3 regions of the Streptosporangium sp. H13245 genome follow, and region 3 is predicted to be linked to each of the others. Evidence: riboswitches for the same ligand, from Rfam matches in the RefSeq annotation. Region 3 holds a riboswitch; each other region holds the start of a gene.
The links. A riboswitch is a leader RNA that binds a small molecule or an ion and turns the genes downstream of it on or off. The one in region 3 is predicted to bind cyclic di-AMP.
Positions count from the first base shown of each region.

Region 1: it holds a riboswitch for cyclic di-AMP, as region 3 does, so the genes downstream of both, ACW9TB_RS06600 (C40 family peptidase) here and ACW9TB_RS30840 (CHAP domain-containing protein) in region 3, are expected to answer to the same signal.
Region 2: it holds a riboswitch for cyclic di-AMP, as region 3 does, so the genes downstream of both, ACW9TB_RS11405 (C40 family peptidase) here and ACW9TB_RS30840 (CHAP domain-containing protein) in region 3, are expected to answer to the same signal.

Region 1 is NZ_JBSZKT010000002.1:590,055-600,267, reverse strand. Features, by position in the region: gene ACW9TB_RS06615 (ABC transporter permease) at 1-971, shown strand, start outside; gene ACW9TB_RS06610 (hypothetical protein) at 1,066-1,920, opposite strand; gene serA (phosphoglycerate dehydrogenase) at 2,225-3,814, shown strand; gene ACW9TB_RS06600 (C40 family peptidase) at 4,313-4,927, opposite strand; cyclic di-AMP (ydaO/yuaA leader) riboswitch at 4,915-5,148, opposite strand; gene ACW9TB_RS06595 (3-isopropylmalate dehydrogenase) at 5,289-6,335, shown strand; gene ACW9TB_RS06590 (branched-chain amino acid aminotransferase) at 6,508-7,602, shown strand; gene ACW9TB_RS06585 (Uma2 family endonuclease) at 7,711-8,298, opposite strand; gene ACW9TB_RS06580 (O-methyltransferase) at 8,401-9,054, opposite strand; gene cimA (citramalate synthase) at 9,377-10,213, shown strand, end outside.
Region 2 is NZ_JBSZKT010000004.1:341,770-351,982, reverse strand. Features, by position in the region: gene lysX (bifunctional lysylphosphatidylglycerol synthetase/lysine--tRNA ligase LysX) at 1-53, shown strand, start outside; gene ACW9TB_RS11410 (helix-turn-helix domain-containing protein) at 1,100-1,300, shown strand; gene ACW9TB_RS11405 (C40 family peptidase) at 1,494-2,543, opposite strand; cyclic di-AMP (ydaO/yuaA leader) riboswitch at 2,549-2,698, opposite strand; gene ACW9TB_RS11400 (amino-acid N-acetyltransferase) at 3,036-3,677, shown strand; gene ACW9TB_RS11395 (RDD family protein) at 3,906-5,060, shown strand; gene ACW9TB_RS11390 (histone-like nucleoid-structuring protein Lsr2) at 6,353-6,685, shown strand; gene ACW9TB_RS11385 (ATP-dependent Clp protease ATP-binding subunit) at 6,965-9,472, shown strand; gene ACW9TB_RS11380 (TIM barrel protein) at 9,846-10,213, shown strand, end outside.
Region 3 is NZ_JBSZKT010000032.1:28,343-38,555, reverse strand. Features, by position in the region: gene ACW9TB_RS30865 (polysialyltransferase family glycosyltransferase) at 1-915, shown strand, start outside; gene ACW9TB_RS30860 (DUF6716 putative glycosyltransferase) at 1,018-2,220, opposite strand; gene ACW9TB_RS30855 (hypothetical protein) at 2,336-3,274, opposite strand; gene ACW9TB_RS30850 (oxidoreductase) at 3,549-4,424, shown strand; gene ACW9TB_RS30845 (TetR/AcrR family transcriptional regulator) at 4,440-5,018, shown strand; cyclic di-AMP (ydaO/yuaA leader) riboswitch at 5,915-6,052, shown strand; gene ACW9TB_RS30840 (CHAP domain-containing protein) at 6,071-6,766, shown strand; gene ACW9TB_RS30835 (ABC transporter substrate-binding protein) at 7,325-8,674, shown strand; gene ACW9TB_RS30830 (carbohydrate ABC transporter permease) at 8,758-9,735, shown strand; gene ACW9TB_RS30825 (carbohydrate ABC transporter permease) at 9,828-10,213, shown strand, end outside.

The DNA.
Region 1 (10,213 bases), on a different contig from region 3:
AGGAGACCAAGCGGACCGTCGCCTCCATCCTGCCCGGTGTGCCGACGATCGAGGCGGGGAGGTTCGCCAAACCGGACCTCTCGTCGGTGAACATCGTGTTCCAGCCCGGCTGCATCGGCGAGTGCCTGTCGTCGGTCGCCTGGTCGCAGGACCCCCTCGTGGGCGGGGTCGACCTGCTCCGCTACTTCCTGCGCGGTTCCGACCCCGCCGCGGAGGCCGCCTTCGCGGAGGGGAAGGCGGTGGTGTTCGATCCGCGGCTGCTGCAAGGGGGAAAGCTGGTCTTCACGACCGACTTCGAGGGGCGCCCCTCGCACTCGATGCCCGCGGTCGTGCGGCGCCCACCCGGCGATCCGCTGATACCCGTGGTGCTGCCCGTCTCACTGGCGGCGAAGCTCGGTCTCATCGTCAACCACGACACCCTCATCGTCGACCCGGCCGTGTCGCGCACGACGCCCGAGCAGGAGGAGCGGCTGCGGGACGCCCTGCGATTCGTCAGCCCCTCGGCCTACGTCAGGGTCGAGCGGGGTTTCCAGAGCAGCTTCTTCACGACACTGCTCGCCTTCGGCCTCGGTGCCGCCGTCCTGGTCCTCGGAGGTACCTTCACCGCGACCGGCCTGGCCGCGGCGGAGGGGCGTCCCGACCGGGCGACCCTGGCGGCGGTGGGGGCGACCGGCCGCGTCCAGCGTCTCCTCGTCGCGGGGCAGGCCGCGTTCGTCTCCGGCCTGGGGGTGGCGGGAGGGACGCTCGTCGGGGTGGTCGCCGGAGCGGCGAGCGTCTTCAGCAGGTTCTACGGCGAGCAGGGCTCCGTTGCCGGGCCGGTGAACGACATGTCGTCCGGCCTGGTCCCCCTCGCGGTCGACGTCCCCTGGCTGATACTGGGAGGGGTGATGGTCGGCCTGCCGCTGCTGGCGGCGCTGCTGGCCGGAATGTGCGTCCGGACGAGGGTGGTGCTCACCCGCCGCCTGGCCTGAGACCATCCCGCGGCCGGTCCCGGGCCCGGCCGTCTCCTCGCACCGCGAGGAGACGGCCGGGTACCGGCGTGTGCCCCCGGCGGACCGGCCAGGGTCAGTCGGTGACGTCCGCGCAGACCACGTGGGCGCCCAGCTCGACCATCCGCTGCTCGCTGCGCGCGTCGGCGACCCTGGCCATCAGGATCGGCGCCTCGCTCGCGGCGAGCTGCGGCAGCCGGGCGCGTACCCCGCGATGGATGTCCCTGACCACGTCCTCCGCCGCCGACATGTGCACCTTCACGTGCAGCATGATCCCCGGGGCGCCCGAGGAGGTGCTGGCCTCGGAGATCCACACGTGGTGGACGAGCGGGTAGTCGACGAGCAGGTGCGAGATCGCGGCGCGCAGCGCGGGCAGGATCGGGTGGTCGCACCGGCGGTATCCGGGGTCCACCATCTGCATCGGGCCCGACAGGTGCGGCCGGGGCGCCGGGATCCACGGCTGGGAGGGCGCGGCGGGCACCGGCGTTCTCTGCGGGCGCGCGGGCGCGGGCCGCGAGACCGTGGCCATCGCCCCGGTCGCGTACGCCGTCGGCGCCGCGCTCGACAACGCGGGCGTGGGGCCGCTGCGTGTCGAGAGCAGGTAGCGCTGGAGATCCTCGATCGGCACGGCCGCGGCCGCCGGGCCCGCCGCGTCGATCACGATCTCCCGCACGCCGGTGACGCGCTGGATGTCGAGGATGGTGTCGGCGTCGCACGCCGACAGCGAGTGGCTGCCACGGTGCCGCGCGTAGGTGTCCGCCGAGGTGTATCCGAGCAGGACACGATCACCGGCCTGGGTCGTGCCGAGCACGACGGAGCGGTCGGGTCGCACGGCAACCAGGAGTCCCCATTCGGCCAGCGCCGCAAGCAGCCGATGCGGGTCGCCGTGCTGCGCGAGCACGTTGCCGAGAGCGGGGTTCCCGATGCTCATATGAGGAACGATAGGTAGTGGACCACGGCTTATCAGGGTAATCGCGAAGTTTTCCTGGGATCAATACCAACTTGAATTTTGGGCGCATGAGATCTGTCAAGGACGGGTAAGCCCGCGTCCTGGGTCGCGAAGCCCCTCGCGGCCCTGGACCGTTCCGTGGTTTCCCCGCGTCTTTCCGGGCTTTCCGTGGCCTCTCCGGGCCTTGCGGGCGTCTCGGATCGCGGGACACTCGTGAACGCGTTCACAAGCGCCGATAGACTACGTGAGGTCCGTGCACCCTCACCGTCTAGTAAGGATCCAGCCTGTGAACAAGCCCGTCGTACTGGTCGCTGAGGAACTGTCCGAGGCCGGTCTCGCGGTCCTGGGCGCGGACTTCGAAGTCCGCCACACCGACGGCGCCGACCGTGCCCAGTTCCTGCCCGCCCTCGCCGACGTGGACGCGCTCATCGTGCGCAGCGCCACGCAGGTCGACGCGGAGGCGATCGCCAACGCTCCCAAACTCCGCGTCGTCGCCCGCGCGGGCGTCGGCCTGGACAACGTCGACGTGGAGGCCGCCACCAAGGCCGGTGTCATGGTCGTCAACGCGCCGACCTCCAACATCACCAGCGCCGCCGAGCACACCGTCGCCCTGATCCTCGCCTCCGCCCGCAACGTCGCCCAGGCGCACTCCGCGCTCAAGGGCGGCGAGTGGAAGCGCTCGAAGTACACCGGCGTGGAGCTCGACGAGAAGGTCGTCGCGATCCTCGGCCTCGGCAAGATCGGCCAGCTGGTCGCGCAGCGCCTCCAGCCATTCGGTGTCGAGCTGATCGCCTACGACCCCTACCTGCAGCCGGCCCGCGCCGCGCAGATGGGCGTCCGGCTGGTCTCGCTGGAGGAGGCCCTGAGCGAGGCCGACTTCATCACCGTGCACCTGCCCAAGTCCAAGGAGACCATCGGTCTCATCGGCGAGCGGGAGCTGCACGCGGTCAAGCCGAACGTGCGCCTCATCAACGTCGCCCGCGGCGGCATCATCGACGAGAACGCCCTCTACTCCGCGATCAAGGAGGGCCGCGTCGCCGGCGCCGGCATCGACGTGTTCCCGAAGGAGCCGGTCACCGACAGCCCGCTCTTCGAGCTCGACCAGGTCGTCGTCACCCCGCACCTGGGCGCCTCCACCCACGAGGCCCAGGAGAAGGCCGGCACCCAGGTCGCGCGCAGCGTGAAGCTCGCCCTCGCCGGTGAGTTCGTGCCGGACGCGGTCAACGTCCAGGGCGGCGCCGTCGCCGAGGACGTCAAGCCGGGCCTGCCGCTGGCCGAGAAGCTCGGCCGGGTGTTCACCGCCCTCGCGGGCGAGGTCGCCACCAAGCTCGACGTCGAGGTGCGGGGCGAGATCGCCTCCCACGACGTCCGCGTGCTGGAGCTGGCCGCGCTCAAGGGCGTCTTCACCGACGTGGTCGAAGACTCGGTCACCTACGTCAACGCCCCGCTGCTGGCCAAGGACCGCGGCGTGTCGGTCGAGCTGATCACCAGCTCCGAGAGCCCCGACTGGCGCAACGTCGTGACGGTCCGCGGCGTCCTCGCCGACGGCCGCGCGATCTCGGTCTCCGGCACCCTGTCCGGGCCGAGGCAGATCACGAAGATCGTCGAGGTCAACGGCTACCAGATGGAGATCGAGCCGACCGACCACCTGTCGTTCTTCACCTACACCGACCGCCCCGGCATCGTCGGCGTGGTCGGCCGCATCCTCGGCGACCACTCGATCAACATCGCCTCGATGCAGGTGGCCCGGGACGCCAAGGGCGGCAAGGCGCTCATCGCGCTCACCGTCGACACCGCCATCCCGGCCGAGGTGATCGACCAGATCGGCTCGGAGATCGGCGCCGACAGCGGCCGTTCGGTCGACCTCGCCGACTAGCCGTCCCACCGCAGTGGCCGCCGCCCCCGCGCCGGGGCGACGGCCACTGCTCGTCTCAACATGTGAGAAGTGCGTACGCCGGGCGAGACGGCGTTTCCGCGGCCAGGTAACCTGGAGTGAAATGCGCCAGGTTCTCGTAGTTCTTACCTGCCGCGGCGGGGCCTGACAGGGGCAGGCCGGCGACTCGCCGCGGTGCCGTGGCGCTTGCCGGCCCCAAGCCCCCGTCGCCGGTCCGTGATCCGGACCCGCGACATCAGGCCTGGTTGGAGTCCGGACCGGAGTCTCGACCACCTTCCTTGCTCGCATGCGACCGAGACGAGATTCGCCATGTACGACATGTATCCCTGGAACCGTCCCGACGAGACCGAGGACGAGGCCATCGACGCGCTCCAGACCGCTCTGGACCGCAGGGACAACGGCGGTGCTCCCACCCGCTGAACCCGTTCTCGCCGCCACCGGGATCCTCAGGACCTCCCGGGGGTGGTTCGCCGGCGTGTCTCATCCGCCGGTCACGACCTCGGTCGCGAGCTCGACCCGCTTGGCCAGCTGAACCCCCTGCGGGTCGGGGCGCACCGCGCCGGCGAAGGAGTCGCGGCGCCAGGAGTCGAGTTTCTCCTCCTTGACCACGTCGCCGGTCTGCGGGGCGTGGACCATGTAGCCGGGCTTCGTGATCATGCCGACGTGGCCGAGGCCGCTGAAGAAGACCAGGTCGCCGGGTTTGAGATCCTTCCAGGCGATCTTCTTGGAGAACGCGTCGTACTGGTCGTAGGTGACGCGGGGCAGTTTGATCCCGGCGGCGCCGTAGGCGCGGAGCATCAGGCCGGAGCAGTCGAAGCCGCCGTCGCCGTGGCCGGTGCCGCCCCAGACGTAGGGCGTTCCGCGCTTGGACAGGGCCCAGTTCACGGCCTTCTGCCAGGCGGGCTTGACGGCCGTGGCCTTCAGGGCCTGCTTCAACGCGGGGGTGTTGAGCGCGGCGGGCCCGGGGGCGGGGGGAGGGGAGACGGCCAGGGCGGCGGGCGAGGTCGCGAACACCGCGGCACCGGCGACGATCATTGAGGCGGAGATGGACAGGACGCGGGGGAGAACTGTGCCGGACAGGATGATTCCTTCCATAAGGCCGGCCGGGTGAGCTGTCGGGCTCGGGCGTGGAGGCCGCCCTACGGCGCGAGAACGCGCTGATTCGCCCCAAGGAATCCACGTGATGGCGAGCGGGAACGCGCTCCGGGGGAGGAGCGGGGTTCCCGGGGGCCCGGTGGATCCCGGAAAGAGTGGTTCCCCGGCTCCGTACGGGCCCGGTAAGGGGATGGCCCGAACGGATTAGGCATTGGTATGAATGGGAGGACCATAACGAAACCTCCCGAAACGGTCAATACCGAGCAAAGAAGGACAAAGCGATCAGGGGTGCCGCCGCGCGGACACGTCCGAGGAGTGAGACCGTTGTTCGATCACCGAGACGGACCGGTAGGGTGCCTGCATGGAGTCGCGTAACATTCGCCTGGCGGTCATCCCCGGGGACGGAATCGGAGTCGAGGTCGTCACCGAGGGGCTGAAGGTCCTCGAAGCGGTCGGCACGAAGGTGGAGACCACCACCTACGACCTCGGCGCCAAGCGCTATCACGAGACCGGTGAGACCCTGCCGGACCCGGTCCTCGACGAACTACGCGGATACGACGCGATCCTGCTCGGCGCGGTCGGCGACCCCAGCGTGCCCCCGGGCATCCTGGAGCGCGACCTGCTGCTCAAGCTCCGTTTCCAGCTCGACCACTACGTGAACCTGCGCCCGGTCAAGCTCTTCCCCGGCGTCCAGACCCCGCTGGGCAAGGCCCGCCCCGAGGACATCGACATGATCGTCGTCCGCGAGGGCACCGAGGGCCCGTACGCCGGAGCGGGTGGCGTCATGCGCCGGGGCACACCGCAGGAGATCGCCACCCAGGAGTCGCTGAACACCGCCTACGGCGTCGAGCGCGTCGTGCGCTACGCCTTCGACAAGGCGCTCGCCCGCCCCCGCAGGAAGCTGACGCTGGTCCACAAGACCAACGTGCTCACCTACGCCGGCGACCTCTGGGCCCGCACCTTCGACCGGGTCGGCCTGGAGTATCCCGACATCCAGACCGACTACTGCCACGTCGACGCGGCCTCGATGTTCTTCGTCAGCCAGCCGGAGCGCTTCGACGTGATCGTCACCGACAACCTCTTCGGCGACATCCTCACCGACATCGGCGCGGCGATCGCCGGTGGCATCGGCCTGGCGGCCAGCGGCAACGTCAACCCCGACCGCACCGCGCCGAGCATGTTCGAGCCGGTCCACGGCAGCGCCCCCGACATCGCGGGCCAGGGCAAGGCCGACCCGACCGCGACGATCCTGTCGGTCGCCATGCTCCTCGACCACCTCGGCATGGCCCAGGAGGCCGCCAGGGTCGAGCAGGCCGTCGCCGACGACCTGGTCGAGCGGCTGGCCGGATGGGCCGGCCGGACCACCCACGAGATCGGCGACGACATCACCGCCCGAGTAGCCGGCTGAGGAAGCCGCCTCCCTCGACCCCGACGCGCCTGGCGGCTCACCCGAGCCGCCAGGCGCGTTTTTGTTTCTCCAGCACTGCCGGTTTTCGGCATGGATGGAGTAGTTTCCCGTTACCCGGTCCGACGCAGAATGGACCAGAGGGTAAGCCAGACACCAAGAGAAGGATCCTGCGATGACCACCGCTCAGAAGCTCAGCTTCGACGTGCAGCTCTCCGACCACGCTCGCACCGCGGCAGAGCGCGAGCAGGTACTGGCGAGCCCGGGGTTCGGTCAGGTCTTCACCGACCACATGATCTCGATCGACTACACCGAGGGGGAGGGCTGGCACGACGCCAGGCTCGTGCCGTACGGCCCGCTCAGCCTCGACCCCGCGACGTCGGTCTTCCACTACGCGCAGGAGCTTTTCGAGGGACTCAAGGCCTACCGCCAGGAGAACGGCACGATCGTGACCTTCCGGCCGGAGGCCAACGCCGCCCGCTTCAACACCTCCGCGCGGCGGATGGCCATGCCCGAGCTGCCCGAGGAGACGTTCGTCGAGTCGCTGGAGCTGCTCGTCCAGACCGACCGCGAGTGGGTGCCGACCACCCCGGGGCACAGCCTCTACCTGCGTCCCTTCATGATCGCCACACAGCCGGCGCTCGGCGTCAACTACCCGTCCAGGACCTACAGGTACATGGTCATCGCCTCTCCGGCGGCGGCCTACTTCGGGGGAGGGAAGGCCGTGGCCGTCTGGCTCTCCACCGAGTACACCCGCGCGGCCCCCGGCGGCACCGGCTTCGCCAAGTGCGGCGGCAACTACGCGGCGGCCTTCGTGGCCCAGCGCCAGGCCGTGGAGCAGGGCTGTGACCAGGTGGTCTGGCTCGACGCGGGCGAGCACCGCTATGTCGAGGAGATGGGCGGGATGAACCTGTTCTTCGTCTACGGCGACCGCCTGCTGACCCCGGCGCTCACCGGCACGCTCCTGCCCGGCATCACTCGCGACTCGATCCTCTCCTTCGCCTCCGACCTCGGCCTGCACGCCGAGGAGGGGCGCCTGTCGGTCGAGGAGTGGCAGCGAGGCTGCGAGACGGGCGAGCTCACCGAGGTCTTCGCCTGCGGCACCGCCGCGGTCGTCACCCCGGTCGGCTCGGTCAAGGGCGCCGACCGCGCCTGGACGATCGGCGACGGCACCCAGGGACCCGTCACCTCGAAGATCCGCGAGGAACTCGTGGGCATCCAGTACGGGACCCGCCTTGACCCGCACGGCTGGGTCCACAAGATCTGCTGACCTCGTACGGAGGAGGCCCGGCCGCAGTGTCCCGGGGTTCCGCGTGTCCGGACGGCTCCGTGGAGGAGGCCCGGCTTCCCACCGGGCCGGGCCTCCTCCCGGGCGGGTCTATCCGTCGATCAGCTTGCCGGTGTCGATCGTGAGATTCCAGGGCGCGGGAAGCTCAAGGGGCTTGCCCAGTGACTCGGTGATCTCGTCGGCGTATCCCTCCGGGCTTGGACGGCTGAGCAGCCTGAACCGGTTCGCGAAGGTGTCGACGACCAGGTAGAGCGGGACTCCCGCGAGCGCGCAGGCCCGGGGTTTGACCACGTGGTCATCGTGACCGCTGCTCGGGGAGACGACCTCGGCGACCAGCAGCGTGGCGTTGGCGTGCACGTGGCTGGGATCCCAGAGGGGAGGATTGGGGGGAACGACGATGAGGTCGGGCTCGATGCGGTCCGCCTGCACCTGCAGGAGGAGTCTGGCCTCCGGATAGACACGCCATCCTTTCTCCATCGCGAACGGTATGAGCTGCGCCATCAACTGGTAGACGACATCGGCGTGGGCGATCGTGGGCATCTCCCTCACCACGATCCGGCCGCTGAGGAGCTCGATCCGATGCTTCTCGAACCGGTCGACGAGCTCCAGGTAGAGACGTTCGAGCTCCGCCTGATCGGTGATCTGGTAGGTGGTCGATCTCTCCATGAGCAGTCCCATGAGGTCATCCTTCCCTCCGCGCGGGTGGGCGCAACGTGTTTGGCATGTCGCTTAAAGTAATCGGAAAGGTTTCCGCCCGCCCGGGATTCGGGAAAGTTCTCGTCAGTGCTTTCGAATCATGGTGAGGCCGTCGGCGATGGGAAGCATGATCGAGGTGACCCGCTCGTCGGCGCTGACCATGTCGTTGAACTCGCGGATGTGCCTGACGGTCTCGTCGTCCCTGGTGGGGTCGGCGACGTGGCCGCTCCACAGGGTGTTGTCGACGAGGATCACCCCGCCGGGGGCCAGGCGCGACATGAGGATCTCGTAGTAGACGGGATAGTTGACCTTGTCGGCGTCGATGAACGCCAGGTCGACGGCCGGGTGTTCGGGAAGCTCGCGCAGCCGCTCGGCCGCGGGGCCGATCCTCAGCTCGATGCGGTCGGCGACCCGCGCCTTGTCCCAGTAACTCCGGGCGACCGCCGTCCACTCCTCGCTCACGTCGAAGCAGGTGAGCCCGCCGCCGGGAGCGAGCCCGCGGGCGAGGCAGATGGAGGAGTAACCGGTGAAGGTGCCCACCTCCACCGCGTTCCTGGCGCCGCCGAGCTGGGCGATCATGGTGAGGAAGCGCCCCTGGTCGGGGGAGATCTGCATCGACGCGCTGTCGCCGGTCATCTCGCGGGTCTCGACGGCGAGCGCGTCGAGGACGTCGTCGGGCTGGGTGGTGTGCGCGAGCAGATACTGCCCCACGGTGGGGTCGAGATAGGTCGCCTTCATGGAGCCCATTCTCGCCCGTGCCGGACGGCGGCGTGGGGTGATCCCAGGTCCTGGCCGGTCCGTGTCCGGCCTTGTCCGGCCCGTGTCCGGGCCGGGCCGACGCGCCGCAGGTCTCGGATCCTGAGATCGATGTGTCAGATGGTGTCGGCGTGTGGCAGACTCCGAAGCATCATGTTCTACGGTCTGCTCATTATCGGCAGGCGCGCTGGCTGAAAAGGGACACCGCCAGCGCGCAGACCTCTCACGTCCGTGAGGGGTCATTTTTGTTTCCAGAAGCCGGATGAGCGCGCGGCGAATCATCGAACCCGCGAAGGAGAATGACATGGCCGACGATCGTTTCCACGTGTACGACACGACTCTCCGTGACGGCGCCCAGCAGGAGGGGCTCAACCTCACGGTGGCCGACAAGCTGGCCATCGCGCGTCACCTGGACGGTCTGGGCGTCGGCTTCATCGAGGGAGGTTGGCCCGGCGCCAACCCCAAGGACACGGAATTCTTCAGGCGCGCTCAAACAGAGCTCGACCTGAAGCACGCGCAGCTCGCCGCGTTCGGCGCGACCCGCCGGGCAGGTGTGAAGGCAGCCGACGACCCGTTGGTGGCCGCGCTGCGCGAATCCGGCGCGCCGGTCGTGACCCTTGTCGCCAAGAGTCACGACCGGCACGTGGAACTGGCACTCCGCACGACCCTCCAGGAGAACCTCGCGATGATCCGCGACACGGTCTCCCACCTTCGCGCGGAGGGCCAGAGGGTCTTCCTCGACGCCGAACACTTCTTCGACGGCTACAAATCCAACCCGGACTACGCGCTGGAGGTCCTGCGCACCGCCGCCGAGGCGGGCGCCTCGGTCATCGCGCTGTGCGACACCAACGGAGGCATGCTCCCCGACGAGCTGGCCGAGGTCGTGCACGCGGCCGTCGGGACGTCGGCCAGGATCGGCATCCACTGCCACGACGACACCGGGTGCGCGGTCGCCAACTCCCTGGCCGCGGTCAAGGCCGGAGCCACCCACGTGCAGGGCTGCGCCAACGGCTACGGTGAGCGCTCGGGCAACGCCAACCTGTTCACCGTGGTGGCCAACCTGCAGCTCAAGCGGGGATTCGACCTCGTGCCGAGGGAGGCCCTGGCCGACATGACCAGGATCGCCCACGCGATCACCGAG
Region 2 (10,213 bases), on a different contig from region 3:
GCAGGAACATCCGCGAGACCATCCTGTTCCCATTGGTCAAGCCGACCACCTGAGCCCGGCACGGAGGGACCCTCCCCTTCGTACGGCGCCACGGCCATCACGGCCGTGGGGACCGGTGTCGCCTCCGGGCCGGGGCCCGGCCGGGGCGACCCGGAGGCGGGCCGAGGCCCGGTCCGTGGCGCGTCGAGGGCGAGCGTCCCGGCCGCGCTTTCGCGGGCGGCACCCTCTTGCGCTGGGACGCCGCTAGGTCCGGTGAGCGTCCCGGCCGCACCGGGCGGCGCCTCTCGCGATCCCGCGCGGTTTTCGAGGAGCCGTACGGCCGGGGCACGGCGGGGCGGTTCGTCGATCGTCTCCGGGCCGTTCCCCTGAGGAGGCGGCTCGGGGCGGCGTGGCGGAGCGGCGCCGGGCCCCACCCCCGCGGATCCGCGGGGGTGGGGGTCCCCGTACGGCGTGCGGGGGGAGGCGGGGCGGGCAGGGCGAAACCGGTGGGCCGGAAACGGTCGTCGCGCCCGGGGTTCCCCGCAATGGCGGACGCCTTTTCGTGTGGTGCGGAAATCCATTTACAGCACGTCCAATATCGCTCGGCACCCCATCGCTGCCGCGCGATACTTCGCGAATGCCGCAAAGCTGCTCCCTTGACCCTCATATTTCCGTGTTTTCCGCGGGGTGCCGTCAAGGCGCTGAGTGACCGTGGTCGCCCGAAGAGTATCTGGAAGAGATCGGTTTTTCCGAGAAATGCGGGCGGGCCGGATCCCCGAGGGGCCGGCTCCGGCACGCCCGGTGGTTCCGGCGAAACCTTGTTCTGCCGGGGCTTCGATCGCCGCAGCCAGGGGGGGCTTGCCGGCTCGTGCCTGGGCTTGATCATGACATAGCCGCAAAGGCACTGACATATCATGAGTACTTCATGTAGCGCCTACTATGTCAATACTGGACGCACGTTATGAAGAGCGGAACTTGACGACCTTTGAACAAGGCGTTTACCGTTCCTGGCGGACGGTATTCATTTCCGGCGTCTCGCACCCGGTTTCCAGAGTGGGGGGAGTGACTCTTGATGGCATATCCAGAAGTGGATTCACGCCATGGCGACAGCCCCCTGGGCATGAGCGATATCGGTCTCAGCGACGACGACCTCGTGCTGCTGGCTGAGCTCGCCAAAGGTGTCACGGTCGATCGGGTGGGCCGTCGCCTCGACATCAGCGGGCGGACCGTCAGGCGCAGGCTGAGAGGCATCTGCGACCGCATCGGTGTCGCCACGGCGATCGAGGCCGTGGCCTGGGCCGCCCGCCGCCGCCTGATCTGACACACCGCCGCGTGTCCGGCAGGTCGGGCCGGACACGCGTGCGGTCCAGGCGCCGTTCAACCGGCGACGCCTCCGGGTGCGTTCAGCCGACGACGCGAACGCTTTCGAGCGCGTCCAGCCGGTGACCCCTCCGGATGCGTTCAGCCGGTGACCCCTCCGAGCACGTTCAGCCGACGACGCGGACATTTCCGGATCAGCCTGCGATGCGGACGCCTCCGGCGAAGGGCCGGTTGTCGATCGTGGCGATGTGGACGACGTCACCCGTCTGGGGCGCGTGGATCATCAGGCCCGCGCCGATGTAGATCCCGACGTGGTGCAGGTCGCTGTAGAAGAAGACCAGATCGCCGGGACGCAGCTCGTCCCTGCCGACGTGGGTGCCCGCGGTCCACTGGTCGCCGGTGTAGTGCGGCAGGCTGATGCCGACCTTCTGGTAGGCCCACATGACCAGCCCGGAGCAGTCGAAGGAGTTGGGACCCTCGGCGCCCCAGACGTACGGCTTGAGCTGCTGGGTGAGCGCCCAGCGGGTGGCCTCCGCGGCCTTGCCGCTGCCCACGATGGGCACGTTGGTCCGCACCCGGGCGCCCCTGTTGCTGACGGCCCTGCTGCGCACCTCGCTGAACAGGTTGCTCTCGACCCGCGCGACCAGCCGCTCGATCCTGGTCCGGTTGCCGTCGATCTCCGCCAGGAGCTTCTTGACCTCGGAGGTCCTCGCCTTGGCCCCGGCCTGCGCCCGCTCGGCGGCCTCGATCGCGCGGGCCACCTGGGCGACCTCCTCGCTCTGCTGCTGCTGGAGCGCGTAGTTGGTGGTCGCCTGGTCGAGGAAGGTGTCGGGGTCCGTCGCCTGCGTGAAGGCGAGCCCGGAGTTCAGGCCGCCCGACATGTAGGTGCTCTGCGCCAGGAGGGTGGCCTTGGTGCGGCGGGACGCCAGCTCGGACTCGCTCGACGCGAGGGTCTTCTTGGCGCTCTCCGCGGCCCGCTGGGCCTGCTTGAGCTTGACCCGCTCGCCGTTGTACCGCTCGGCGAGGGTGCCGATCTCCTCGTGCAGCTTCTCGGCCTGCTTGGCCAGCTGCTGGAGGCTGGGCTCGGGGTCGGCGGTGGCCGACATCAGCGGCGTGCCGAGGGTGAGGGTGGCGAATGCCAGGCCGATCACCGCCATGCGGCGGCGCAGCCCTCGCGGCGCGCGTTCTCGACAGCGGGCGTCGTCGCCCGCGTGCTTTCCTCCGCGGTCGCGCGTGCGCTTCACCAACAGGCTCCTCTCCTCGGCCGCCTACCGGGTTAGCTGACGGGTTCGGGCCGGAGGCAGCCCTACCGGGTGCGCCGGTGGCACTCGGATTCACCCCGGAGGACTGTGGTGGGTCCCCGGTTCCCCCTCGGCGGGGGATTCGGCGGGTCAGGCTTTTTACGTCTCTGACATCGAGCACGGAGATTAGTGCACCCGTGGTTCCTGCTCAACCAGAACTGCGAATTCAGTAGAGGTTTCGCAACTGAAATGTCACGGAAAGATCACATGGCAATATGATCAACATGGCCATTACGCTGGCTTTACCGCCCAGGTGACGGGTGTGGCGAAGGTCTTCCCAGGTCCGGGACCGTGCCAAAGGTGAATCTCGGCACATGGGAGGCACCGTGCGCTCGGTGTGGTAAAGCGATCACCAAGGGTCACGTGGGGGCTGTGGGCTGCGAGTTAAGGATGAGCCGTAATTGAAGAGCGGCGAGGGACGTACGCTGAACGGTCATGGAGCAGCTTGCTGAGCATTCTCCCGTACCGGCTCGTGCCCCCGGCGAAGGGGAGCGGCGCGCCGAATCCGAGGGAGCCTCGCCCGTGCCCGGCGCGGGCCCCGAGATCACGGTCCGCCGCGCCCGCACCCCGGACGTCCGCGCCATCAGGCGGCTCGTCGACACCTACGGCGGCGTCGGCCCGCGCCTGCTGGAGAAGGCCACCGTCACCCTGTACGAGGACGTCCAGGAGTTCTGGGTCGCCACCGACGCGGAGGGCGCGGTCATCGGCTGCGGGGCGCTCCACGTCCTCTGGGAGGACCTGGCCGAGATCCGCACCGTCGCCGTCGATCCGGACCGCAGGGGAATGGGGATCGGCCACCGGATCGTCTCCGCGCTCATTCGCACGGCCGTCGAACTGGGCCTGCGCCGGGTCTTCTGCCTGACCTTCGAGCTCGACTTCTTCGCCCGGCACGGATTCCGGGAAATCCAGGGCACTCCCGTCGCCCCCGCGGTCTACGCCGAGCTTCTCGCCTCCTACGACGAGGGTGTGGCGGAGTTCCTCGACCTGGAGCACGTCAAGCCCAACACCCTGGGAAACTCCCGGATGCTGCTGCACCTGACACGTGAGCCCGACTCCGATGACTTTGGAGCTGACTGATCGGAAAGGTGACTGTCGATACCTATGTCGATACCTTGTGCAGCAGCAAGCATGTGCGTCTGACATTTGCCACATGCGCAGTCTAAGTGAGGTGACGCGGTGAGCACCGGACAGCCGCCGTATCCACAGGATGATCCCGACCGCGATCGCACACCGTCGGGGCACCCGGATTACGGACAGCACAACGCGGGTCGAGCCGCTGGCGAACTCGACCCCGACGTGACAGTTGTGGGATATCGGTCGGAGGCCTCACAGCCGAACACCGGCCCAGGACAGAGCCAGCCCGGTTACGGCCAGCAGGGCTACGGACAGCAGGGCTACGGACAGCAGGGCTACGGCCAGCAGCCCGGTTACGGGCAGCAGCAGGGCTACGGCCAGCAGTCCGACTACGGACAGCAGCAGGGCTACGGTCAGCAGGGCGGGACCGGCGCGTACGGACAGCAGGGTGGGACGGGCGCGTACGGTCAGCAGCCCGGCTACGGCCAGCAGGCGTCCCACGAGCAGTCCGGCTACGGGCAGGGTTACGGCCAGCAGGGCGGGACCGGCGCGTACGGACAGCAGCCCGGCTACGGCCAGCAGGCGTCCCACGAGCAGCCCGGCTACGGGCAGCAGTCTCAGCCCGGTTACGGCCAGCAGCCCGACTACGGTCAGCAGCAGGGCTACGGCCAGCAGCCGGGTTACGGCCAGCAGCAGCCCGGCTACGGCCAGCAGTCCCAGCCCGGTTACGGCCAGCAGCCCGACTACGGTCAGCAGCCAGGGTACGGCCAGCAGCAGGGCTACGGTCAGCAGCCCGACTACGGGCAGCAGCAGGGCTACGGCCAGCAGCAGCCCGCGTACGGGCAGCAGGGCTACGGCCAGCCGTACGGCGGTCCCCCCGGGGCGCCCGCCCCGCTCGCCGAGTGGTGGCAGCGCCTGGTGGCGAGGATCGTCGACGGGGTCATCCTGGCGATCCCGCTGTTCATCGTCAACACGGTGATCACCGCGCTGGTCGTGACGGCTCCCACCTTCAACGGCACGACGATCACGGAGGGGGGCGGCTACTTCCTCGCCGCCCTGCTCACCGCCCTGATCACCGCGGCCATCTACGTGGCCTACGAGTTCTTCATGCTCAGCCGGGGCGGGCAGACGGTCGGCAAGATGGTCCTGGGCATCAAGGTCGTTCCGGTCGGCAGCGCCCTGCCGCCCGGCGGGCTCGGTTCCGACGCGGCGGTCAAGCGCGCCGGCGTGCTCTGGGGCCCCTACGGCCTGACCTGGATCCCGTTCCTGGGATTCGTCGCCTACATCTTCTATGTCGTCAACGTCCTGTGGCAGCTGTGGGACAAGCCGCTGCAGCAGGCCCTGCACGACAAGGTGGCCGGGACGGTCGTCGTCAAGATCAAGTAGTTCCCTGAATAACGGGGCCGGCGGTTCAACCGCCGGCCCCGTTTTCGTGCGCGGGCGAGAAAACGGGGGGCCATAGGGGCCCGTAAGGGGCTCGGGTCCGGGGTCACGGAAGCCGCAAAACCATTTGCCGCGCCCTGAGCAACGTGGGGGAACTTATGACCGAGTCTCGGCCCGCTCGCCGGAATATTCGCGTACGGTGCCCACAACGGGCTCACAGGCGCCCGTGGGTCTCCTATGAGGCGTCAATGCCGGATCCACCCCCGTCGGGGGTTCGCGCACTACTCGCCGAATGGTCGGCTCGGCGTGCCTCCGGCATCCTCGGTGACCCCGCGCCGGATTCTCTTCTTCGCCTTCCGTCGCGTGTTCAGGACGGTCGGTGAAGGCCTTCTTACGGATCCGGATCGGGGACGCGTGGTGTTGGCGGGGTTGTCCGAGGGGCCCATCGTCTTTGGTGGTTATACGGTCTACGACTATGTACTCCGTGCCAGAGCGGGTCGTACTCTTGACGAGAAAGTGTTGAAGATCCGTCTTGTTCCATACGCTTGTGTCGCATCGGCTCACACCGGGGTGATGAAGCGAGCGGCTCTCCGTCCGGGCGTTCTGCCGGTGGCGGGCATTCCCGTGATGAACCCGATCGCGGCGATCTCCGGTTCCATGGCACGGTGCCGTTCATCCCGGCGGGCAGGCCCCTCCAGCAGGGGATTCGTCGCCGGGAGGCCGATGGAGGGGCGGCCGGGAACCCGCCGGGCATTGGTATTACGGAGACGGTGATGATCACCTGATCGCCTCGCCGGTTTTTCCTCACGGCTTTACGACTGCAACCGGTAAGGCGGCTGGAGAGAAGCATTAGGCTGGAGAGAGACGGCATGGTCGCCCCTGCCTGACGCGCGTCACCGGCTGGTGGCGCTATGGTCATCTGTGGGCGGTTCCGGACCGATCGGGCGCGCCCGCGCGGCCCGGAGAGTCGCCGCCACATTTCCATGGTCCCCAGAAAGCCACCCACGGTGCGGAGCGAGGACGAATGTACGACGTATTGTCCGCGTTGATACCCCCGGCGGTCGTCGGCGGGGCCTTCATCTTCGGAGTCGTCAAGCTACTTCGGAGTGAAGCCGTCGGCCGGCGCCCGGCAAAACGGCCCGGCCCCGAGTCGCAGAAGAGCTGATCCACAGGAGGCTCGACTGGGAGTCTCGGTTGCCTGTGAGAATCGCCGGGCTCCTGGAATTGCCGCTCTTCGATCGCGGGTATATGTTTAGCTTGCGAATGAAACAATACTCCGCGAAAGGATTGTGTAGATGGCCAAGCAGATCCAGGAGATTCTCATCGACGACCTCGATGGGGGCGAGGCCAATGAGACTGTCGCCTTCGCGATTGACGGCACCAGCTATGAGATTGACCTCAGTGACGTTAACGCGAAGAAGCTCCGCGACTCCCTGTCGCCTTTCGTGCAGAGCGCCCGTCGTTCCGGCGCCCTGGCTCCCCGCCGCCGCCGCGCGGGCGGAGCGCGGGCACTCACGCGAGAGAAGAGCGCCGACATCCGGGCGTGGGCGAAGTCTCACGGCCTTAATGTCAGCGAGCGCGGTCGAATCGCCTCCAAGATCGTCGAGCAGTACGAAGCCGCTCACTAGATCGGCTCAGCGGATCGGGTGAATCATGCGGTTATGGCGGTCACGGTGGGGTCCGGTGGCGGCCATGACCGCATGATGCGTTTGGCGGTTCGACAAACGTCGTTCGCTTGCGGCGTAGCGGGAACATCCCACCCCTCGTAAGTAGTTGGATGGAGGGTGAACGCCCTGCTCTCGGGGAACGTCTTCTGTATAGAGCGGTCGCCGGGTCGGGGCTACCATGCGGGATGACAGGGCTCGGATATCCCGGACCTGCCTGACCGCTCTGTGAGGAGCGACGAGATGTTCGAGAGGTTCACCGACCGCGCACGGCGGGTTGTCGTCCTGGCCCAAGAAGAGGCCCGGATGCTCAACCACAACTACATCGGTACGGAGCACATTCTTCTTGGTTTGATCCATGAAGGTGAAGGCGTTGCCGCCAAGGCTCTGGAGAGCCTCGGCATCAGTCTTGAAGGTGTGCGTCAGCAGGTCGAGGAGATCATCGGCCAAGGTCAGTCTGCGCCGTCGGGGCACATTCCGTTCACCCCGCGTGCCAAGAAGGTCCTTGAGCTGTCGCTCCGCGAGGCCCTGCAGCTGGGACACAACTACATCGGCACCGAGCACATCCTGCTCGGCCTCATCCGTGAGGGCGAGGGCGTCGCCGCCCAGGTGCTGGTGAAGCTGGGAGCCGATCTCAACCGGGTCCGGCAGCAGGTCATCCAGTTGCTCCACGGCTACCAGGGCAAGGAGCCGGCCGCCGCGGGCGGTCCGACCGAGGCCGCACCGTCGACCTCCCTTGTGCTGGACCAGTTCGGCCGCAACCTGACCCAGGCCGCCCGGGAGGGCAAGCTCGACCCGGTCATCGGCCGGGAGAAGGAGATCGAGCGGGTCATGCAGGTCCTGTCCCGCAGGACCAAGAACAACCCGGTCCTGGTGGGCGAGCCCGGCGTCGGCAAGACCGCCGTCGTGGAGGGCCTGTCCCAGAAGATCGTCAAGGGCGAGGTGCCGGAGACGCTGAAGGACAAGCAGCTCTACACCCTCGACCTGGGCGCCCTGGTGGCGGGTTCCCGCTACCGAGGTGACTTCGAGGAGCGGCTGAAGAAGGTCCTCAAGGAGATCCGCACCCGAGGCGACATCATCCTGTTCATCGACGAGCTCCACACGCTCGTCGGCGCGGGCGCCGCCGAGGGCGCGATCGACGCCGCCAGCATCCTGAAGCCGATGCTGGCCCGGGGCGAGCTGCAGACCATCGGGGCCACCACCCTCGACGAGTACCGCAAGCACCTGGAGAAGGACGCGGCGCTAGAGCGGCGCTTCCAGCCGATTCAGGTGGCCGAGCCCAGCCTCAGCCACACGATCGAGATCCTCAAGGGCCTGCGCGACCGTTACGAGGCACACCACCGCGTCTCCATCACGGACGGCGCCCTGGTGGCCGCCGCGCAGCTGGCCGACCGCTACATCAGCGACCGGTTCCTGCCGGACAAGGCGATCGACCTCATCGACGAGGCCGGCTCGCGCATGCGCATCCGCCGCATGACCGCGCCGCCGGACCTCCGCGAGTACGACGAGAAGATCGCCAACGTGCGGCGCGACAAGGAGTCCGCGATCGACGCGCAGGACTTCGAGAAGGCCGCCGCGCTGCGTGACCAGGAGAAGCAGCTCCAGCTCAAGCGCGAGCGCCGCGAGAAGGAGTGGAAGGCCGGCGACATGGACGTCGTCGCCGAGGTCACCGAGGAGCTGATCGCGGAGGTCCTGGCGACCGCCACCGGCATCCCGGTCTTCAAGCTCACCGAGGAGGAGTCCCAGCGACTGCTCCGCATGGAGGACGAGCTGCACAAGCGGATCATCGGCCAGGACGACGCCATCAAGGGTCTGTCCCGCTCGATCCGCCGTACGCGCGCCGGTCTGAAGGACCCGCGCCGTCCGGGTGGCTCGTTCATCTTCGCCGGTCCGTCCGGTGTCGGTAAGACCGAGCTGTCCAAGGCGCTGGCCGAGTTCCTGTTCGGGGACGAGGACGCGCTGATCATGCTGGACATGTCGGAGTTCATGGAGAAGCACACCGTCTCCCGCCTGTTCGGCTCGCCTCCCGGCTATGTCGGGTACGAGGAGGGCGGTCAGCTGACGGAGAAGGTGCGGCGCAAGCCGTTCTCGGTCGTCCTGTTCGACGAGATCGAGAAGGCCCACCCCGACATCTTCAACTCGCTGCTGCAGATCCTGGAAGACGGTCGCCTGACCGACGCCCAGGGCCGGGTGGTCGACTTCAAGAACACCGTCATCATCATGACGACGAACCTCGGCACCCGCGACATCTCCAAGGGTCAGGGAGTCGGCTTCGCGAAGAACAACGACGCCGAGTCCAACTACGACCGGATGAAGTCGAAGGTCCAGGAGGAGCTCAAGCAGCACTTCCGGCCGGAGTTCCTCAACCGTGTCGACGACATCGTGGTCTTCCATCAGCTCACGCCGAAGGAGATCATCCGCATCGTCGACCTGATGCTGGCCCAGGTGGGCCTGCGTCTGAAGGACCGCGACATGGGGATGGAGCTCACGCAGGAGGCCAAGCAGCTGCTGGCCGACCGTGGCTACGACCCGGTGATGGGCGCCCGTCCGCTCCGCCGTACGATCCAGCGCGAGCTGGAGGACACCCTGTCCGAGAAGATCCTGTACGGCGAGCTCCGTCCCGGCCAGATCGTGAAGATCGCGATCGAGGGCGAGGGGGAGAACGCGAAGTTCACCTTCATCGGTGAGAACGCGCCGGTCACCCAGGTTCCCGACTCGGCCGCCGCCATCGCGGAGCCGATCCAGAATTAGGGCCGGCCCGGCATGGCCTGATCAGGCGGAAACAAGCAGACCCCGCCGTGAGGAGACTCACGGCGGGGTCTGCTTATTTGTTACCAAAGACGGTATCTCGCCACGACAGGTAGTACTACACTCTGTAGAGCGAGTTCGGTGAATCTCATCCAGATGATCTCAAAGTAGTACTGGCTGCGGTGAGAGCGGTATCGAGGTCAGCCCAGCGGCGTACCAGCGAATCAGCTCCGGGAGTGACGCGGAGCCGGTGGCCGCGCGGGATGCTTCGGAGGACCGGGTCGAGCTCCCGACAGGGAGAGCTCCGGCTCACGGCGCCGTCGACCGGCGCGGGGCCATCGGGGCCGCTTACACGAAGTACGCCTTGGAGGCACGCATGCGTTTACGGCACGAGGACGGGACACTCGTTCACCTGGCCTACAACGCGGGTGTGCACCCCGCCGAGGACCTGGAGAACCTCATCGCGCACCTGACCCGGTACGCGGTGCCGGTGCGCAAGCGCCTCGGGGTGGAGCGCATGGGGGTCGGCCTCTGGCTCTCCCCGAGTGTCGCCGACCATCTCACCGCCGACAGGATCGAGCTGGTGCGCCTGCGCCGCTCCCTTGAGGAGCGCGGCCTTGAGGTCGTCAGCCTCAACGGCACCGGCGGCAGGAACCAGGAGGTCCCCGGCCCCGACTGGGCCAAGCCCGAGCGCTACCGCTACACGATGGCGCTGGCCAAGATCCTGGCCTTCCTGCTCCCGCA
Region 3 (10,213 bases):
GTCAAGGACTGCCCGATCTCTGTCTACTCCGACGGCCTGATGAGCTACGGCCCGACGCGCGACCCGCTGCCGCTGGAGATCTCCGGCCGGATCACCCGCCTGCTCCACCTCGACCTGGTCCCGGGCCTGACGCCGCTGCTGCTGTCGGAGTACGGGGTTCCCGCCGAGACCCTCCCCGACCGGGCCTTCCTCGACGTGATCGGGAAGGTCGGCGGGGGGTCCGGGAACGCGCCCTCGGGCCGGGCGATGATCCTCGGGCAGTACCTGTCCGCCCTCGACATCGTCACCCCCGAGGAGGAGGCGGGGCTGCACGCCGACATGCTGCGCGGCCTCGTCGCCAGGGGGTTTCGCGGCGTGCTGTTCAAGCCCCACCCGGCGGCCGGGCGCAGGCACGCCCAGCAACTGCGCGAGACGGCCGCCGAGCTGGGCGTCGAGCTGGAGGTCGTGGCCGAGACCGTACCCGCCGAGTCGTGCTTCGCCGCGTTGCGGCCCGAGCTCGTGGTCGGCTGCTTCTCCACCGCCCTGATCACCGCGAGCCGCTACTTCGGGCTCCCGGTGGCGACGGTGGGCGGCGACCTGGTCCTGGAGCGGCTCGCCCCGTACGAGAACAGCAACCGGATCCCGGCCACCGTCACCGACGCCCTGCTGCCGCGCCTGTCGGCGGACGGCTCCCTGGAGGAACCGCCGCCGGTGGATCTTCCCGCCCTGGTGAGCGCGGTCGGCTACTGCATGCAGGCCGAGGTGTATCCGGAGCTGCGCGAGGGCGCCGCCGCCTACCTGGAGACGCACGGCCCGGCCCGCTACTTCAAGCGCCAGCGCCTCGGCGCCCTGGACCTGATCACCCCCCAGGCCGCCGCCCGGGAGCGGAGCCCCCTGGGCAGGCTCCGCAACCGCCTGTCGAGGGCGTTCCCCTAAAAAAACCCTCGCCGGGTCCCGCCCCGGCGTCCGCCGCGACCGCGCGGGGCCGCCTCTCCTTGAAGGAGACCGGCGGCGCCCGCGAGGATCGCTCCGGGGGTCCTAGCCGAGCGCCTTGAGGTAGCGGCGCATCCGGCGCTTGGCGCGGTAGCCGACGCGCAGCACGTTCGGCGGCACCTCCACGCGCATGCGGGCACGGCGGCGGGCGGCGGCGTACTCGGGACCTTCGAGCAGGGAGTTCGCCGGGACGAGGCGTCCGGAGCGGGCCTGCCCGACCAGGGAGACCATCCGCGACACCCAGTCGCTCTCGCCGCCGGGGTGGAAGTAGTTGACCTTGCACCAGCCGTCGTCGGGGTCCAGGAAGCGCCCGGCCGTGAGGTCGTCGAGGGTGCCGAGCAGGCCGCTGTCCTCGAAGACCAGGTTGATCATCTCGGCGCCCACCCCGAAGTCCGACAGCACCAGCAGCGGCACCTCCTGGGCGATCGCCTCCAGGGCCGCGGTCGAGCTGACGGTGACGAACCCGGCCGCGTGGGTCAGGTGCTCGTCCATGGGACCCACCGCGAAGCGCACGGCCTCGGCGCGCACCTGACCCGCCTCGACGAGCGACTGCCACAGGCGCTGGTAGTGGTAGCGCTCGTTGTGGGTCTGGCGCTCGGTGTCCAGGGCGCGGAGCTTGACGACGACGTCCAGGTCCGGGCGGCGTCCGGCCAGCTCGGCCAGGGAGAGCAGGACGCGCTCGCGCTCCTCCCTGCGCTTGGGCACCTTGGCCTGGGTGGCGAACACCACCCGGTCGCGCGGCCCGGTGGTGGAGATCTCCGCGTCACCGCGCAGGAACGGCAGCCGGGCCAGCCCGATCTGGCCGCCCCCGCCCAGCCGGGTGCCGATCTCCGAGAACTCCTCGACCTCCCGGCCGCTGTGCAGCACGAACAGGTCGCACCCGCTGCGGAACAGCCACGCCTTCTCGGTGGCGGGGACGGAGATGCCCGGCAGCCCCGAGACGAACACCGGCCGGGGCCGCAGCCCGGCCAGCACGTCACCGGTCAGCACGTCCACCACAGGTCCCGTACAGGCGACGAGCACCACGTCGGGCCTGAAACGCTCCGCGGACCGGCGCAGCGCGCGGGCCGACAGCACGGGCGGATCGGCCGCCGAACCCACGACGGCGGCGTGGATCTGCGCCGGCGACGGGGTGATGGGGGTACGGACGACCGCAAGCTCCGTCTCACAGCCCGAGGGCAGGTCCCTCAGCAGGCAGGCCGCCCACTTCAGGTAGGAGTCGGAGTCGGCCACGGCCAGGACCTTCAAAGAGAACCTCCGGCGGGGAATCCCCCGGTTTCGTGTGTGGAGAGGATTCGTGTGTGGGAAAGCGACACGGCGCGCGTCCCGCGGGCGGCGAGCCCGGCGGGTCCCGGCCGTGGGGTCATGGCCCTGCGACTCCCGTGTCGTGATGGGCGAACCTCGACAGGTGGGAGCGGAGGGACGGCGCGGCCTCGGCCGTCCACCACTCGTCGGGGACGTCCACCGTCTCCACGGCGACGCCCCGGGCCGAGAGCAGGACCCGCAGGGAGGTGACCGCGGTGGACGGCAGGCTCAGCACCCGCTGTTCGGCGGCCAGGCCGCGCAGGGTCATCTCGGCGGGGATCCCGCCGTCGTAGACGGTGATGCCAGGCTGCTCCCCGACCCGGGCGAGATCACCGGGATCCTCGCGGCGGTGCGGGAAGTAGGCCACCGGCTCGGCCGAGCCGAGCCCGGCCAGCCAGGTGAAGTAGCGGTCGCGGTGGATCAGGCCGTTGCGGACCAGCGAGGTGCCGAGGACGACGGTGCGCTCCTCGGGGCGGGGCCTGCGCAGCGGCTGGGACCGCAGCCAGGCGAAGTCGTGGGTGACCAGCTCGGCTCCCCTGGCGCGTACGGCCTTCGCCAGGTCGGGGGGGACGGGCAGCGCGGTGAAGATCGACAGACGGCCCGAGCGGGCGGCGGCGCGCAGCCTGAGCCCGGCCGCCGCGCCGAGGGCGGTCCTGAGCCTTCCCACCTTCGCCCTCGCCCTCAGCAGGGGCGTTCCGACCCTGTCGGTGAGCAGCTCCAGGAGCCTGATGGTGGCGAGCCCGTCGTCGACGATCACGATCCGGCCGGGGAGCGCGGTGAGCCAGCGGAACTGGACCTTGCCGGAGAAGGCGTCGCCCACCACCCAGGTCTCACCCCGGCGCGGCCGGGGCATGTCGGGCCGGGCCTCGGTGAGCTCCAGCCCCTCGGGCAGGGTGAGACGGCCGAGTTCGCGACCTGTCACGGCCAGCGGGCGGAGCTTCGCCCTGGGCACGAGATGACTGCGGGCGCCGAGCAGCCCGGCATGGTGGGCCTCCACCGCACAGAGCATCTGCAACGGGGATTCCACCCAGGCAACGGCCGAACCCTGCTCCCGCGCGTGGTCTCGACCGTCCTCCACGCCGGGCGATGACCCGTTCACGACTGCCACAACCTAACCCGGCGGCCTTAAGCGCTCGGGAACTGCGGGTGAACAGCCGACCACGTGCGCTTGCAGATGATCTTTTCTGTCTTTACCTTGGTGTACGGAACCGTTTCGTACACCTTATGATCCATCGTAGATCCGTCCGTCAATCCGGCACGAGGAGCGAGCGATGTGGACAGCTGACGAGATCCCCGACCTGACCGGCTCCGTCGCGGTGGTCACCGGTGCGAGCGGCGGCATCGGGGTGCCGACGGCGCTCGAACTGGCCAGGCACGGCGCCCGGGTCGTGCTGACCGCGCGCGACGCGGACAGGGGCCGGGCCGCGCTCGACGCGATCAGGGCGGCGGTGCCGGGGGCGGCGGCCGAGGTGCGGGCGCTCGACCTGGCCGACCTCGCGTCGGTGCGCGCGTTCGCCGAGACGGTCGACGGACCGCTCGACCTGCTGGTCAACAACGCCGGGGTGGGCCCGATGCCCCGTCAGACCACCGCCGACGGCTTCGAGACCCAGTTCGGCGTCAACCACCTGGGGCACTTCGCCCTGACCGGGCTGCTCCTGCCGCGCCTGCTGGCCGCCCCCGCCGCGCGGGTGGTCACGGTCTCCAGCGACGCCCACTCCGTCGGCGCGATCGACTTCGCCGACCTGGGGCTCGAACGCCGGTACGGCAGGTTCTCCGCCTACGGCCGTTCCAAGCTGGCCAACCTGCTGTTCACCCTGGAGCTGCAGCGCCGCGCCTCCGGGACGGCTTTGCTCAGCCTGGCGACCCACCCGGGCATGACGGCCACCGGCATCATGAAGCTGGGCGCCCTCACCCGCCCGGTCAACGCCCTGCTGCGCCTGGCCCTGCAGCCGCCCGCCAAGGGCGCCCTGCCCTCCCTGTACGCGGCGACTTCCCCCGGCGCGAGGGGCGGGCAGTACGTCGGGCCGGGGCCGAAGCCACTGCGCCCCTCGCCGAAGGCGCTGGACCCGGCCGTGGCGGCGAAGCTCTGGGAGAGGTCGGAGGAGCTGACGGGCGTACGATTCGGGGAGATCAAGCAGCACTCGTGAACCACCGGAGGCACCTTGCGTCTCGATCCCGCACGGGAACGGGCGATCCTCGACGCGACTCTGGACCTGCTGTCCGAGGTCGGATACGACCGGATGTCCGTCGACCAGATCGCCAGGCGGGCCAGCGCCAGCAAGGCCACGATCTACCGTCGCTGGCCGGGCAAGGAGGCGCTGGTCGTGGACCTGATCTGCAACCACCTCGGGATCGAGGTCGAGCCGCCGCCGGACACCGGGTCGATGCGCGGGGACCTGATCGAGGTCGTGGACGGGTTCTGCCGGATCCTGGAGCGGAAACACGCGATGATCTTCGGCCTGTTCCCCGCGCTCCTCACCTCACCCGACCTGGCCGCCGCCCTGCGCGACAACGTGCCCCGCGCCGACATCACGGGCACCACCCCGCTGCTCGACCGCGCCGGGGAGCGCGGCGAGCTGCCGGGGCCGGTGGACCCCGCGGAGCTGAGGAAGGTCACCGAGGCGCTGGTGTGGTACCGGCTGTTCTTCACCGGGAAGCCACTGGACCGGGAGTTCGTCGAGGAGACGGTCGACCGGTTCCTGCTCCCACTGTTCCGCGCGTGGTCCGGCGCGAACAGCTGAGGCCGTGAAGCCGGGCCCGTACCCCCAGGGCCGCGAAGCCGGGGCCTTGAGGCCAGGATCGCGAAGCCGGTGTCGTGTAACCCCGGGCCCGTAACCCCGGGCCCGTGAGGCCAACGCCACGAAACCGGAGCCGTGAAGCCGGGACCGCGAAGCCGAAGCCATTGAAACCGGGGCCATGAAACCAGCGCCGCGAAGCCAGCCCCGTAACCCCAAAGCCGTGAAACCCGGAGGCCGCCACCCCGTGCGCTTTTACCTCCATGAGCGGCGGGGCCTTTGGGAAAGCGTCTTCCTTTACCTCGCGCCTTTACCTCCGCGACCGCCGAGCCCCTCCGAGGGCGCGTTTCTTTACCCTCCGGGCGACAAGGCCCGCCAACGGGCCGATCGCACCTTCGCCTCATCGCTCTGAGCTGCGGAAACCCCTTCGGGCACGGGTCGCGAGCCGCCGGGTCCCGCGTGCCGTCTCCGGGTCTTCCATGGGAAAACCACTACCATCCGCATACTTTTTACTATCGAATACCTGTTCGAGAGTTCGAGGGCGCACCGCCTCCCACCAGGGGCTTCGTCCGCGCGTAATACCATCTCTCCGCGGACACCTCGCGGGCGGGTCCCGGAAAGCGGGATCGCCGTGGACACAGAGGATCCCGGACACCCTCCCACTCGACGGGAAGAGGCGCGACCGGGCGCGGCCCACCCCTCTCCCCGGGCCGGGCGACACCCCGCCGCACCCCCTCCGCTCGGACGTATTACCAAGTCAGAGCAATGTGTCCCACTTGTAATCGTCTGTCCTCTTGTCGTACGTTCGTCCTGTTCATGGCAATTGTCTAGGTCTATCCAGATCTGAGCATTGCCGTCACATTGCCCGACCGTGTTCCACCCGGTGGATCCCTCCGCCACGGTGAGCACGGCCGCCGAATCCGCGAGGTCTGCGGAACCGGGGAACCACGTTCCTGGGGTGAATCAGCGCACTGTGCGCCGTAGGGCACTTCCCAGCCCGAACCCGTCAGCTAACCCGGTAGGCGGAATGGAAGCGAAGCAAGGAGTCGAACCCCCGTATGGCCAAGCATCGCCTCATCTCCACCCCCCGTACAGCGTGCGCCGTCCTGGGCGCGTGTGTCGCCCTGGCGACCGGCGCCACCGGCACCGCCCTGGCCGACGGTCACGGTGTCGTGAACGCGCCGCCCGTTGACGCCAGGGCCCAGGATTCCAAGACCGCGAAGACCCCGCTCCAGATCGTGGCCGAGAGGCTCCCCAAGGTCTCCGCGGCGAAGGTCCTGGACCTCGCCTCCAAGCAGATCGGCGTCCGCGAGAACGCCCAGGGCGGCGGGACCAAGTTCCACTCCTGGTACATGTCCACCCCCCGCGCCAAGGAGACCCTCGCCCGCGACGGCGGCAACAGCGTGTACGACTACGCCAACGCCCCCTGGTGCGCGATGTTCGTCTCCTGGGTCGGCGAGATGGCCGGTATCCGCCCCACGATGGGCTGGGACGCCTACACCGTCGCCCACGCCAAGTGGTTCAGGAACAACGGGCACTGGGGCACCATCCCCACCCCCGGCGCCGTCGTCTATTTCGACTGGGCCGGTGGCAAGACCATCGACGGCATCGACCACGTCGGCTTCGTGAAGAAGGACAACGGAGACGGCACGATCACCACGATCGAGGGCAACACCGGCAACGGCGACGTCGAGCAGCGCGTCCGGCCGGTCTCCCAGGTCGTCGGCTACGGTTACCCCGTCTACTCCAACTGACACCCGCACCCGCCGCCCGTACCGCCATCCCTCATGGCGCGAACGGCGCGAACCGCGCGAATAGTGCGAACGGCGCGGGCACCCCGGCACCCCCGCCGGTGAGCGCGGGCCGGTCCACGACTCCCAGGGGCGCCGCTCGAACGAGCGGCGCCCCTGACGGCGTTCTCCGGCGTTCCCCGGCACCTCCCCGCTCGGCCCCCTCCCGCCAACGCCCCTCCTGCCGACGCCCAACTCCGGCCGACGCCCCCGATGACGGCCGCCCGCGCACCCCGCGCGGACACGAAATGCCCCGACTGTATGTCCATGAGATGGGAGCGCTCCCAATCACCCTTATGGGTGATATATCCCCACTTCATACCGAAAGTCCTACCTAAAACGGCCGGATGTAACGGTTGAGTTTCGGCATATTGACGTCCCGGTTGCCCATCGTCCACTCTTCGTGGGAGCGCTCCCAAAGCACATTGAGGAACGACCTCGTCGCGAGGACCGCGTTTGTCGGGGACCGGTCCGCGATGTCGCCTCCCAATGATTCGGGCGACCACCTGAGAGGGGTCCGGAATGTTGAACAACAAGCGGCACGGCAGGCTCGCCGCCGTCGCGGTCATGGCGGCCACCGCCCTGGCCATCACGTCGTGCAGTTCCAGCGAGCCCGCCGCGCCCGCCGCGGGCGGCAGCTCCGCCGCGGCGGCCGAGCCGGTGACCATCACCGTGCACACCTTCGGCGGCGGCGAGAACTTCGGCTACGACAAGGCCGTGGAGACGTGGAACGCGGCGCACCCGAACATCCAGGTCAAGTACCAGAACCTGACCGACCGTTTCGAGGACGTCTACCTCCCGCAGCTGCTCCAGCGCCTGCAGGCCAACAGCGGCGCGGCCGACATCATCGCCCTGGACGAGGGCGCGATGGGCCTAATGAAGGCCCGCCCGCAGTTCTTCACCGACCTGGCCGAGTACGGGCTGGACAGCCGCAAGGCCGACTTCCCCGCGGCGAAGTGGGAGAACGGCATCAACGCCGACAGCAAGCTCTTCGCCCTGGGCACCGACATCGGCGGCATGACCATGTGCTACCGCAAGGACCTGTTCGAGAAGGCGGGCCTGCCCACCGAGCGCGAGGAGGTCGGCAAGCTCTGGCCGGACTGGAACGCCTTCAAGGCGATCGGCGAGAAGTTCAAGGCCGCCAACCCCGGCAAGACCGATCCCAAGTTCCTCGACGGCCCCAACACGCTCTACAACGTGATCCTGTCGCAGGAGGCGCCGAAGAACGGCAACGTCAACTACTTCGACAAGAACAACCAGCTCATCATCGAGACCAACCCGGCCGTCAAGACCTCCTTCGACACGGTGAAGAGCTTCAGTGAGGCGGGCCTGACCGCCAAGCTCGCCTCGTTCAGCCCGCCGTGGAACGCCGCGATCAAGAAGGGTGCCTTCGCGACCCTGGGCTGCCCGGCCTGGATGCTCGGCGTGGTCTCCGGCGCGGCCGGTGACGACAACAAGGGCAAGTGGGACGTCGCGTCCGTGCCCGGCGGCGCGGGCAACTGGGGCGGCTCCTACCTCGCGATTCCCAAGCAGAGCAAGCACCCCAAGGAGGCCGCCGAGGTCCTGAACTACCTCACCGGCAAGGAGGGCCACATCATGGCCTTCCAGGAGGCCGCGGCCTTCCCGAGCTCGCTCGTCGCGCAGCAGGACCCGGCGGTCGCCGACCTGAAGAACCCGTTCTTCAACGACGCGCCGACCGGCCAGATCTTCGGCGCCTCGGTCAAGGACCTGCTGCCCGTCTTCCTCGGCGAGAAGCACGCCCAGGTCAAGGCCTCGGTGGAGAAGGTCCTTGAGGGCATGGACCAGGGCTCGGTCCCCTACGACCAGGCCTGGACCAGGTTCCTCGCGGCCGGCGTCAAGGCAGCGGGCTGATCCCCGTACCGACCCGCATCGGCCCGGCTGCGGTGATCCCGCGGCCGGGCCGGTCGCCTGCCCCCGCTGAAAGGCTCTGACCGATGACACTGCACGTCGACTCCCCGGCCGCCCCGCCGCGGCCCGGCCCCCGCCGGTCGCCGCGGCGCCGCGGACCGGAGCGGGGCAGTGGGTGGGCCCGGTTCGACCTCCGGGCGACCCCCTACTTCCTCGTCTCCCCGTACTTCCTGCTCTTCGCGATCTTCGGCGTCTTCCCGCTCGGCTACACCCTCTGGGTGTCGCTGCACGACTGGGAGCTCGCCGGGGACAAGACCCTCGTCGGCCTCGACAACTACATCGAGCTGATCACCGACGAGACCTTCTGGAACGCGGTGGTCAACACCCTCGGCATGTTCGTCATGTCGACGATCCCGCAGCTCATCCTGGCCCTCCTGCTGGCCAACGCGCTCAACAAGCGCATCCGGGGACGGCTCTTCTTCCGCCTCGGCGTGCTGCTGCCGCTGATCACCTCCGTCGTCGCCGTCGCGGTGGTCTTCACCCAGCTGTACGGGCGCGACTACGGCATGATCAACTGGTTCCTGAGCTTCTTCGGGGTCGACGCGATCAACTGGCAGAACGAGAAGTGGTCCTCGTGGATCGCGATCTCCACGATGATCGACTGGCGCTGGACCGGCTACAACGCGATCATCCTGCTCGCCGCCATGCAGACCATTCCCAAGGACCTCTACGAGGCCGCCGCCATCGACGGCGCCTCGCCCAGGCGGCAGTTCTGGCAGATCACCATCCCGATGCTCCGCCCGACGATCATCTTCACGGTGTTCATCTCCACCATCGGCGGCCTGACGCTGTTCACCGAGCCGGTCATGTTCGACGGCAACCCGACGATGAGCGGCGGCGCCACCGGCCAGTACCAGACCGTGGCGATGTTCATCGTCAAGGAGGCGTTCCGTGACTTCGACTTCGGCTACGCCGCGGCCGCGGCCTGGCTGCTGTTCGCGCTGATCCTCGTCGGGACGCTCGTCAACTACTCCTTCACCCGCCGTATCGGGGGTTCCAAGTGACGGTCACCCAGCTCCGGCGGCCCCCCGCGCAGCACTCCCGGCGGTCCTCCGGCCCGTCGGCCGCGCGGAACCGCATCTGGGACGCGGGCCCGATGACGAAGGTCGTGCTGGCCTTCGCCCTCGTGCTGTCGGCGTTCCCCATCTACTACATGTTCATCATGGCCACCCGGACCAACGAGGAGGCCATCGACGTACCCCCGCCGATGCTCCCCGGCGGCCACCTCGGGGAGAACGTCGCGCGGCTGCTGTCCACCGAGGACGCCTACTTCCTGACCGGCCTGACCAACTCGGCCATCGTCTCGGTCACCGTGACCGTCTCGGTCGTGCTGATCTCCACCCTGGCCGGTTTCGCCTTCTCCAAGCTGCGCTTCCGGGGCAGCAAGATCCTGCTGGGCATGATCCTGCTGACGATGATGGTCCCGCTCCAGCAGATGGGCGTCGTGCCGCTGTACGAGCTCATGGTCACCCTCGGCTGGAC